DNA from 3 places in the Marinomonas mediterranea MMB-1 genome. Region 1 is predicted to be linked to each of the others. Evidence: predicted binding sites of a transcription regulator. Region 1 holds the regulator's gene; each other region holds the start of a gene.
What was found. The regulator FliA, encoded in region 1, starts transcription of late flagellar genes. The targets are predictions, from matches to a motif close to CTAAAGTTNNNNNNNNNNCNGCCGATA.
Positions count from the first base shown of each region.

Region 2: fliD (flagellar filament capping protein FliD) is a predicted target of FliA. The motif match lies at 2,539-2,565, and genes of this name have one in related genera.
Region 3: MARME_RS16875 (flagellin N-terminal helical domain-containing protein) is a predicted target of FliA. The motif match lies at 1,708-1,734, and genes of this name have one in related genera.

Region 1 is NC_015276.1:3,532,718-3,536,549, forward strand. Features, by position in the region: gene MARME_RS16180 (chemotaxis protein CheA) at 1-371, opposite strand, end outside; gene MARME_RS16185 (protein phosphatase CheZ) at 384-1,172, opposite strand; gene MARME_RS16190 (chemotaxis response regulator CheY) at 1,186-1,566, opposite strand; gene MARME_RS16195 (RNA polymerase sigma factor FliA) at 1,625-2,362, opposite strand; gene flhF (flagellar biosynthesis protein FlhF) at 2,463-3,731, opposite strand.
Region 2 is NC_015276.1:1,886,292-1,890,123, reverse strand. Features, by position in the region: gene MARME_RS08605 (phosphoadenosine phosphosulfate reductase domain-containing protein) at 1-458, opposite strand, end outside; gene MARME_RS08600 (hypothetical protein) at 637-1,005, opposite strand; gene fliD (flagellar filament capping protein FliD) at 1,008-2,396, opposite strand; gene MARME_RS08590 (hypothetical protein) at 3,083-3,319, opposite strand; gene etfB (electron transfer flavoprotein subunit beta) at 3,524-3,832, opposite strand, start outside.
Region 3 is NC_015276.1:3,681,953-3,685,784, reverse strand. Features, by position in the region: gene MARME_RS16885 (HD-GYP domain-containing protein) at 1-287, shown strand, start outside; gene MARME_RS16880 (flagellin N-terminal helical domain-containing protein) at 497-1,360, shown strand; gene MARME_RS16875 (flagellin N-terminal helical domain-containing protein) at 1,847-2,707, shown strand; gene MARME_RS16870 (flagellar protein FlaG) at 2,768-3,211, shown strand; gene fliD (flagellar filament capping protein FliD) at 3,246-3,832, shown strand, end outside.

The sequences.
Region 1 (3,832 bases):
CTCAAAGCATTGATGAGTTCAGGGTCTGCAGGTTCTGGCTCTTGTCCACTACGAACCATTTCGAACATTTCATTAACAGAATCGAGCGCTTGTAATACCACATCCATTAACTCAGCATCAACGACTCGCTGACCATTACGCAATATATCAAACACGTTCTCAGCATAGTGACAGCAATCAACCAATGCAGTTAATTGAAGGAAGCCTGCGCCACCTTTAACCGTATGGAATCCTCTAAAGATCGCATTAAGCAACGCGTTGTCTTCAGGGTTTTGTTCTAGATCTACTAATTGTTCGGAAAGCTGCTCCAGGATTTCACCAGCTTCTACCAAAAAATCCTGTAGAATTTCTTCATCGACCTCGAAACTCATCCTCAGCTCCTCTTAGAAACCAAGACTTGATAGCAAGTCGTCTACTTCGTCTTGACTATTCAGTACTTCTGGGTTGTTTTCAGTATTGACCGCCGGACCATGACCTCGATTATCATCATGTTCCTTTTCGGCAATTTCGTGCTCGAGCCCTGAGATGCTGTCTACGCGTCCTGCGACAGCCACCAAGTGAACGAGTTTCTCTTCTACATCTCTAATCAACTCACTCACACGAGCGATTACTTGCCCGGTTAGATCTTGGTATCCTTGTTCTAGTAGGATGGTATTCAAATTGCCATGCAAGGTGTTCGCACTGTCTTTGGTATACCCCAAGAAAGCATCGATACGCTTATACAACTCTCGGAATTCCTGTGGTGTTAAGTCGCGTTGAATCAAACGATTCCAATCTTTATGCAGTGATTCGGCCTGAGATTTCAACTCGCTTGCAACCGGAACACTGCTGTCGACCATATCCATCGTTTTATTCGCAGCAGAACTGGTCATTTCGGTAACATAAGTCAAACGATCAGATGCATCTGTGATTCGTGAATTGTTATCACCGTCCGCAGTTTCTAACACATCTTCCATGGACTCTATTTGGAAGTCCCGGATAGCATCATGCAAACTACGAGTCAACGTACCTACTTCATGATAAAAACTCTTATGGCGAGCTTCACTCAGTTCTTGGATGATTTTAATAGCACCGCTAAAGTCGCCGGCCTCAAGCTTATTAAGTAAATCGATAGCACCGTCTTTTACGGTAGTCTCGAAATCCCCAAGCTTAGATTCCTTAAAATCTGACATTCAAAGGCCCCTATTATTTCGCAGAATCAATTCGCTCAAAAATCTTCTCGATTTTTTCTTTAAGTGCAACCGCTGTAAATGGTTTTACTACATAACCATTTACACCAGCTTGCGCAGCGGTAATGATTTGATCCCGCTTAGCTTCTGCGGTAACCATTAACACTGGGATCGTCTTGAGTTTGTCGTCCGCACGTACAGCACGAAGCAACTCAATCCCGGTCATACCTGGCATATTCCAATCAGTTACAAGGAAGTCGATGGTTCCTGTTTGAAGAATCGGTAACGCTGTCGTGCCGTCATCCGCTTCAACCGTATTGGTAAATCCCAAATCCCTAAGCAAATTTTTGATGATTCGTCTCATCGTTGAGAAGTCATCAACAATCAGGATTTTCATGTTTTTATCCAATGCAACCTCCACACCACAAAGGTAGTATTTCAATACTCATATAATATTAGTCTCGCCAATCCGTTAATCTAGCCCTCAAACGCATAGCCGCTTGGCTATGTATTTGACTTACCCTAGACTCACTAACACCTAGTACAGCACCAATCTCTTTCAGATTTAGTTCTTCGTTATAATAAAGAGATAAAACTAACTTTTCTCTTTCAGGAAGTTTATCTATTTCAACCGCTAGTTGCTTTTGAAACCCTCCTTCTTCAACAACATCGTAAGGCTGGGAATCATCCGACTCTATATTAATTTCGTTACTTCCATGCTCGCTCTCAAGCATTTCTTCATAACTAAAAAGCTGTGTCGACATCGATGAACGCATAATTTCATGATATTCATCAACACTAATTCCCATGTGCTCAGAAACTTCATTATCTGTTACGTCTCGTCCAAGCTTACCTTCTAATTCTTTAATTGCCTCAGTGACCGCCCTTCCATTTCGTCTTACCGATCTTGGAGCCCAGTCACTTTTACGCATTTCATCCATTATGGCGCCTCGAATTCTTATGCCTGCATAAGTTTCGAACGAAGCTCCCTTAGTCGACTCAAAACGTTTATACGCTTCTATCAGACCAATCATTCCTGCTTGCGTCAAATCATCGACGTCCACATGATTGGGCAGTCGAGCTAGCAAGTGGTAAGCAATCTTTTTAACCAGATAACCATATTGTTGAATAATGGCATCCATAGAAAGAGCTGCTTTTTTCGAATAGGTACTATAACCGTGCTTTGATTGCATAAAACCGCGTTTTCACCTTTTCCCAACACTGATTTACCAGTGCGCAACTTAAATGTACTACATTCAATTATTATATGCTGTCACTAATAACATATTTTTACTAACTCCCATACTTTAGTGACCCATACAACTGACCATACTGCTCTGCCGTATACACTGCGCGACTAATTAAGTTATGCGCGCGCGCAGGTTCAATATCATCCGGTATTCGTTGCCCATCAGCTACATACATAACCGGCAAGCCTTCTTCAATGACAACACTAATTGCTTCACCTAGAGAGGCAGACTCGTCAATTTTACTAAGAACACAACCGTCTAACTGAATCTGAGAGTAAACATCTACTACCGTTTTTAATACTTGCCGCTGACTTGTACAAGGTAAAACCAGCAGTTTTTTCAAATAACCTCTAGCTTTCTGCATCATTTTTAGCTGTCGCTCTAAATTTCTATCTCTAGGATTCATTCCTGCAGTATCTACTAACACAAGAGAGTAATTTGAATATTTATCCAGCACTTCATTGAGGTCAGAGTATTCATTAACCACTTCAACGGGAACATTTAATATTCGACCAAATGTTCTCAATTGCTCATGCGCCGCAATTCGATAAGTATCAGTTGTAACAAGCACAACACTGTCCGCACCATTTTTCAATACATGTTGCGCGGCTATTTTACCAATCGATGTTGTCTTACCTACGCCAGTTGGCCCCATAAATGCGATGCAACCACTCATATGAGCCATATCTTGCCGCGCCACAGGTAAATAATCTGCCAATCGAGACAGCGCTTTTTTCCAATCATCCTCTCTTCCGAGAAAATTAGAATGATCAACAATTTTCTCTATTACAATATCTGACAGGCCTAATTTCACCAACCTGCCCTGAATATACTGTTCAGGAGTCTCAGAATAATTACTTTTCGCAGAATGCTCTGCTTTATCTTCTATCTGCTCTTTGGTTTCTTTTAATTCAGACTTGAGCCGTTCTAATTCCCTTTCCATTTCTATTAGTTGGGAGGGGGACTCTGAATTTTTTATTGAAAGTGCTTCCTCTATTTGAGAAGGCTCATCACGCCGAGCAGCAGAAAAAGAGTCATTTGAAAAAGTAGTTGGTTCTGGCGATGGGCGTTGAGTTGGCGGCTGGCTGTTGCGGGCTTGCGCTAAACGCTCTTGATAGGCCCTTTTCGGGTCATTTGATGAAAGAGGGTAATCGCGACCACTTGGGGATGAAGAAGACAGCCCAGAAGGTAACGACCCGTCATAATCCAATGCAGTCGTAATTTCGATTTCACCGCTTGGCAACCTCTGATTAGACAATATAACAGCATCAGGCCCCACGGCATCACGGACTTTCCGTATAGCCTGGCGCATATCTGGTGCCCTGAATCGCCTAATTTGCATAAAGTGAGAATTCCTTCGGATACTATTTTTCTTACAAATCCATAGCTTAACCCAAAGATCTCAATAAATAT
Region 2 (3,832 bases), 1.6 Mb from region 1:
TCTACAACACTCATGTCTTTACGGAATTCAGTTTGCTCACTGCGAACCGCCGTCAACCAAATATCAGGCGCTTGATCTGCCATCGCACGGCGGAAAGGCTCAAGTTTAAATTGTTCGGTAAACTCAGCATGCGCTTCGTCGTCAACACTTGGGATACCTCCAAGAGCGGCGTCGCGTCGAGCTGCACTCACCTTTGGCGTGTAAACTTCAAGGTTCAGGTTTAGTTTTTCTATAATTTCTTCTGCTACTTTATACGTATCACGAACGTTGTAGCCCGAATCAATCCAGATAACTGGGATGTTAGGATTAACTTGAGTCGCCATGTGCAAGATAACCGCTTCATGAGGGCCAAAGTTTGTCGTAACAATCGGCTTGTTCGCCTGTCCTAGTGCCCACTCAATAATTGCTTGAGGGGTTGCACCTTCTAATTCTGCGTTTGCTTTTTCAATATCGATCATAATGACACTCCATCTTTAATGGGAGCATACTAAAAGTTTGTATCTACAAATACAAATCCGTTAAGGCGTTATTTAAAGACTTAATTTGAATAAGAAAATTCGAATCGATTGTATGAGCTTTGCCTTGAAAGAGCGCTTAGAAAAGGCGCCTTAGTTTGTGAGCATAGAACACAAAAAATTAATCAAAGCCTCTGACCTTATGATACTGATTCATTTTCGTAATATTGTGCTTTACCTTCGAACGATTATGTTTCGCATCCGAAAGCTCTGCGCTCACTTTTTGACGCTCTAATTCAACAATAGACTCCGCTCTTCGGATATTTTGGGCAAACTGAAGCAGAAGCGAATGATTGGCTTTCAACTGATCAGTACTCAATGCTCGAAAATCAAACTGTCTAATATATTGGTCTAATTCAAGTATTGATTTAACGTCGCTCTGCTCAATCATTGTATGCAACGCATCATTGAGCCGTTCAATAGAGTTTGAATCAAACTCTATTTTTTTACCTACTAACTTTTTTTCGTCGACATTAGGGTGGCTAGTCAAAACTACGAACTCAATGAACTTAAGCTTTCAAGCAACGCAGTACCACTATTATTTAGGCTTGCTAACAGCACATCTAAGTTAGAAAACTTTTCCGTTAATTGCTCTTCGTATTGATCCATTCGATATTCGAAATTTTCCAAATCTTCCTCTGTGTCGTCTGCTGCCTCTTGTGCCGCATCACTTAAATCCTTCATTAAACCACTGGATCCCGTATAACTGTCCAAGTATTCGTCCATGATGTTCGCTAGCCCATCGTCGCCAGTGAACAAGGTGACGACATCGTCATAGCTGTCTTCCATCGCCTCACTAAAAGCCGTCGAGTCGAGTGACAACGTACCATCGTCATCCATTTCAATTCCAATATCAAAGATTGACGTTAAGTCACCAGCATCCAAAAACGTCGTCATCAAATCCGCATTTAATTGACTTTCCAGGCCTCGCACTAAGCTACTGCCATTTAGAATAGCATCCGTATCTGTGTAAGAATCGAACGTAGACATTAACGAGTTGTAAGATGATACAAAACTCTCTAAGGTTTCCTGAACTGAATCTGTATCGTAATCAATGACTGACGTAGCGGTTTCGAGCTCCCCATCAGAGTCTTCCTCTGAGACAGCCAGCGCCTTAATAGTAAGACCTGACACTGCGTCTTCGAACGAATTAGTATCGCTATTGATAGTAATACCATCAACATTGATAATGGCATCTTGTGCCCCTTCTCCCGACGCAATAGACAACCCCGCGCTCCCTGTACCTGTCGCAACAGACGAAACACTGTCTAACGACTCATCGGTATTGGTAACGACAAGATCATTACCATCGCCGGTCACATCAGAACTTAGCGTTAAGAAAACGTTTCCGTTGCCATCATCGACAAGGTTCGCCGATACACCAAAATTCTCATCCGCGTCATTAATTTGCTCTCTCAATTCAGCAAGTGTCGTCCCTGCTTCCACTGTCACAGTAAAGGTTTCGTCCCCTGCGGTGAAAGTCAAATCTCCACCTGTAGACGATACAACATCATCACTAGAAGAGAACAGTCCATCTGCAGAGACACTTCGGCTTCCCTGAGCAAGCTGAGAAACAGAAATGTTATACGCACCATTCGATGCATCTTCATCGGCGGTCACCGAAACAATGTCACCAGAATCTGGCTGCGTAGTAGTGGCCGTTCTTCCAGTAAACAGCTCTTCATCATTCAACGTTTCTACAGAATCTTGAAACGTCTCTAGGGCTGATTTGATCGCCCCGTATGCAGACACTTGAGATTCATAGTCGCTAATTCTGTCTTCGTAAGCGTCCACTTTAGTATCTCTTTGAACACTGACCATGTTTTCTAACAAGGTTTGTAGGTCTAAACCTGAACCTACGCCCAATGATGATACTGTCATATTAATCTCTCCTACTGGCCACACTCGATTGTCAATTCACACCCGTATGACACGCATGAATCCATACTATTATTATCGGCCAGCATGGAAAGTGCTCAAGACCGCACTCTGTAAGCGTATTGAAAAACTATTGACACTTTATTGTCAGCTTTTCGAAAAGAAACGATAGGTGAGAAAAAGCAGACCTATAAAGGCGTATTAAAGACGACATTCTGCTTAAAATTCGGAGACGACAAAGATTAAGGAAGGTACGAATAAGTCTTATGAGCTTCAGTCTTATCAGAGAAACAGCTTATTAAGGCGAGAGTGAGCAGGAATGTTAATACCTTTCAATCACTCTTAACGAAGATAGGCTGTTTCTCTGAAAGACCCAAAGGAGGCCTACATGGATGTAGGTCATTAGGGCAACGCAGGAGCAGTTGCCGAGCGAGGGCTAAGCTTTCTTTAATTCTTTGTTAACTTTCTTGCCAATATGCTCAATATTGGACAGCGACATTTGTCTCCAGACACTTGCCTCGAATAAAGAAGCGTTATCCACACGCTGAAGCCAGTGGACTTGTTCATACCTTCCTCAAATAGAGTGAAGAAATAGAAAGTATGTTGAAAAAAGTAAAAAAAGGATTCGAAATTTGATACTTGAATACACTCAAGCACCAAACTTCAGATAAAAGACATAACAGAATAACTTAATGTGTTTTGAGATAGTCTATGACATTCTGAACATCGGGAAGCACGGTAATTTGGTCGTCGCTAAGCTCTGAGATTAAGGCATTTAACTTGATGGAAAACGCCTCAGACTGCGCTTTCCACTGGATCGTCTCAAGCTGTACCTGCTCAAGCGACATATCGTCAGTGATTGGCACGCCACTGTTTTTTAGCATTTCTTTAAAGTCAACTTCGTCGACTAAATCAACAATCATCATAATCTTATTTCTCTAATCGAATATTCGCACTGTGCATTCACACTGTATGTGCAATAAATCATTAGTATAAACAATAACGGTTCAGTAAGGGTAGAAGCTACTCCGCATAAATAGCAGGCGGTTCTACAAGTATCATTTATTAAGAGTTATCACTTACTAAGAATTGTCCAGACACTGACGCCAGCGGACTTGTTGCCACCTTCCCTAGCGAATTACTTTTTCTTCTATTAGAAGATCAAAGATCGCTTGTGCTTTTTCCTCCGCACTTTCATCGCTCATCACTTTACCCGAACCGCCTTGCGCTTTAGCCGTCGCAGCCTTGAAACGCTCTGCTGCGGTTTTCGCCTTTACGACTTTCAAACGTTTTGGACGAGGTTTAGCGGGTGCTTCACTCCAGTTAACACGAAGTTCATCCTGTACTTCAGGTACGTCAATGACATCAATTTTTGCACGTTGAGCGGGTCCATACGCCGTTTGACGCGGAGCCGGAGCGGCATTGTCGACCGTCGCAAT
Region 3 (3,832 bases), 150 kb from region 1:
TTAAAGAAAGCGGGGTCTCGTTTGATAAAGAGATCGTTGCTGTGTTTGTTAAGAGTATTGGCGTTATTCCTGTCGGCAGCTGTGTTCAGTTGTCAAATGGCAGAATCGGTTTTGTTATGACCCTTAATCGTAAAAAAGAGCCCTCTTTAGTTCGCCAGGTCTATAGTCTGTCTAGTAGTGCATTGATGGCTGCGACGGATATGCAAATTGATGTGGTCGATGTAGAGGTTGTTAAGGAAGTGAACCCATCTGATTTTAATATTCAATTTACCCGCTATATTTTCTAATTTTCTCTAAAGATATTTTCCTAGCTGACGATAAGCTTTGCATCTAAAGTGCATCTCTAATTTAGGTGTTAAAAAATCTAAAAAAAGTTAAAAAAACGTTAAAGATTTTTTAAGCTGATCCGATAAATAGAATATGCAAAGGGCAACCAAATAACTAACTAAATCAAATGGTTGCTATGAAGAAATAATTAATTTCTAGGAGAATTATCATGGCTTTATATGTAAATACAAATACCTCTTCTTTGAATGCTCAGAACCAGCTAACTAAAACTGGAAGTACGCTTGATACAGCGTTCCAGCGTTTGTCCTCTGGTCTACGTATTAATAGCGCAGCAGACGATGCGGCGGGCCTTCAGATCTCCAATCGTTTAACGTCGCAAATAAACGGCTTGAATCAGGCTGTCCGAAATGCAAACGACGGCATCTCTCTGGCTCAAACTGCAGAGGGAGCGCTAGATGAAACAACTAATATGTTGCAGCGTATGCGTACTCTAGCAGTTCAGTCTGCAAACGGTTCGAATACGGACGAAGACCGAGTTGCTTTGCAACAAGAAATGGGTCAGTTGGCAACTGAGATTGATCGAGTTGCAACGACTACCACCTTTGGTGGGCAAAACCTTCTTGATGGAACTTATGATGGTCAGTTTCAGGTGGGCGCCGATGCAAACCAAACTATTTCGTTTAGCTTAAGTACTGTTAATACTCTTGGTGCTGCAGGCGCGGGTTTCCAAATGTCTGGTTTGAATAGTGCTGGTTACCTAGCTTCGACAATTTCGATTTCGGCAGCATCTTTAGCTCAGTCCGTTATTAGTCAAATAGACAATATGATTGCGGCAGTAGACTCAAAACGAGCTGAATTGGGTGCAGTTCAGAACCGTTTTAGTTCTACCATTAATAACTTGAGTAATATTTCGGAAAACGTATCAGCTGCGCGTTCTCGTGTAAGAGATGCGGATTTTGCAACTGAAACGGCTACTTTAACAAGTGCACAGATCTTACAGCAAGCGAGTTCTACGATTTTGGCTCAGGCAAATCAGCGTCCGCAAACAGCGATTTCATTGTTGGGAGGCTAGTCTTTAAAAAAATAAAGCGGCTGATCAGGCCGCTTATGTGAAGAAAACTCGAATACGGGAGGCAAGAGGTTTGGCGATCGTATTCGAATGTTTTTGCTTCTTTCTCCTAGAAGTAATTGTTAGCCAAGTGTTGAAGGCACTTGGCTTTTTTTTGTGAGGTTGGCGCCTCACATATACTGTTTAGCACATTCTATGCCAACTAAAAAAAGCCCCTGATGAAGCTATTTAATGATAATTCACGAAAAAAAAATAAGAAAAAAGCGTCTCCTAAGTACTTGATATGAAAGCTTTTGCCGTTTTTGTAGGCTTTTTTTTGCCATGATGGGAAAAAAAATATCATCTTTTTTCTAAAGCAACTCTAATTATTGCCGTTACCTAATATAAGAGGTTTTTAATTGTGTATATATATCAGAGGTTGGCGCCTCAGATACACATCACGAGTCTACTTGCTAGTAGGCTTATAATGGCGAAAAATAGGAGGCTGTCATGGCTTTATACGTTAATACTAATACGTCATCTTTGAATGCGCAGAACCAGTTAACTAAAACTGGAAGCACGCTTGATACTGCGTATCAGCGTTTGTCATCAGGGTTGCGAATAAACAGTGCGTCTGATGATGCGGCTGGTCTACAAATTTCAAACCGTTTGACTTCTCAGGTTAATGGTTTGAATCAGGCAGTTCGTAATGCGAATGATGGTATTTCTTTGGCACAAACTGCTGAAGGTGCGCTAGATGAAACGACCAATATGCTTCAACGTATGCGTACTTTGGCAGTTCAATCTGCGAACGGTTCGAATACGGATGAAGACCGTTCTGCGCTTCAAGAAGAAATTACTCAGCTTGCAACAGAGATCAATCGTGTTGCAACAGACACTACTTTCGGTGGCCAAAACTTACTTGATGGCACATATGACGGTCAGTTTCAGGTAGGTGCTGATGCAAACCAAACGATTTCATTTAGTTTGAGTTCGGTTAACACGCTTGGTGCTGCTGGTGCTGGTTTCCAGATTTCTGGCTTGAACAGCGCTGGTTACGTAGCATCAACGATTTCTATCAGTGCTGCATCTTTAGCTCAATCTGTAATTACTCAAGTCGACAATATGATTGCCGCGGTTGATTCAAAACGAGCTGAGCTAGGTGCTGTTCAAAACCGCTTTAGCTCTACTATCAATAACTTGAGTAATATCTCTGAAAATGTATCTGCAGCACGTTCTCGTGTACGTGATGCAGACTTTGCAACAGAAACTGCGACACTTACTAGTGCGCAAATTCTACAGCAAGCAAGTTCTACTATTTTGGCTCAAGCAAACCAACGTCCTCAAACAGCCCTTTCTTTATTAGGCTAATTGAGCGATGCTTAAAAGCTGGAGCTTTTGCTCCAGCTTTTTGCTTTATGGGAGGCACTTATGTCTATTAGCTCCGATGTATCAAAACAGTCATTAACGCAACTGCATACCGGCACTGATGTTCAGTCAAATGCTCGTGAATTCCAAGAAGTCCAAAAAAAAGAAGCTCAAGTTATTAAGAAAAGTGTCGATATTACACCTGATAAAGATGCTAAGAATACTTTCGAGAATGAATTGTCCAATGCCACGAGTGAAGAAATTCTGTCATTCGAGGAATCTCAGACAGACGAAGTGAACCTGAAAATGAGACAGCTAAATGTATCGCTTTCCTTTGAACTTTCTGAAGAAGGCGGCGATAATGTAGTTAAGGTTATTGATCGAGAAACAGGTGATCTTGTACGTCAGATTCCAACAGAAGAATTTTTGAAAATCTCCAAACGTATTGATGATATATTTGAAGAAGTAAGCGACTTAAAAGGCAGTCTGGTCAATAGTGAAGTGTAATCTGGCTAATTAATTAGCCAAAGGAGCTATAAAAATGTCAGTATCATCACTAGGAGTAGGGTCTGGAATAGATCTTCAAACGTTGCTCCAAAACATGGTTAGCGTGCAGAAAGACACTAAAGTAAAGGCCTACGAGTCTAAAATTAGCGATTATAAGTCTGAAGTATCTGCATATGGCGCTATAAAGTCTGCTCTTGAGACCTTCGAAAAAGCCGTTGAATCTTTAAATGATGAAGATCTTTTTACAGGTCGGACGGCAACTAGCACTCAGCCCGAATCTGGTGATATTGTTTCTGTAACAGCAGATAAAGAAGCTGCAAATGGCTCTTACAATGTATCTGTTAGCCAGCTGGCTCAAGGTAGTCGAAGTGTTAGCTCGGCAGGTCTATTTTCCTCTACCGATGATGTAGTCAGTGCAACGGGAGGCGATTTAACTTTCACTGCTGGTTCAGATACTTTTACGGTATCTGTTGCTGCTGGCGCGACGTTATCCGAGGTCCGCGAGCAAATAAATGATTCAACTGATAACTTTGGTGTTTCAGCTAACTTAGTTGACGATGGCAACGGTAACGTATATCTGACCTTAGGTTCTGATGTTACAGGCTCAGGTAATGACCTGGT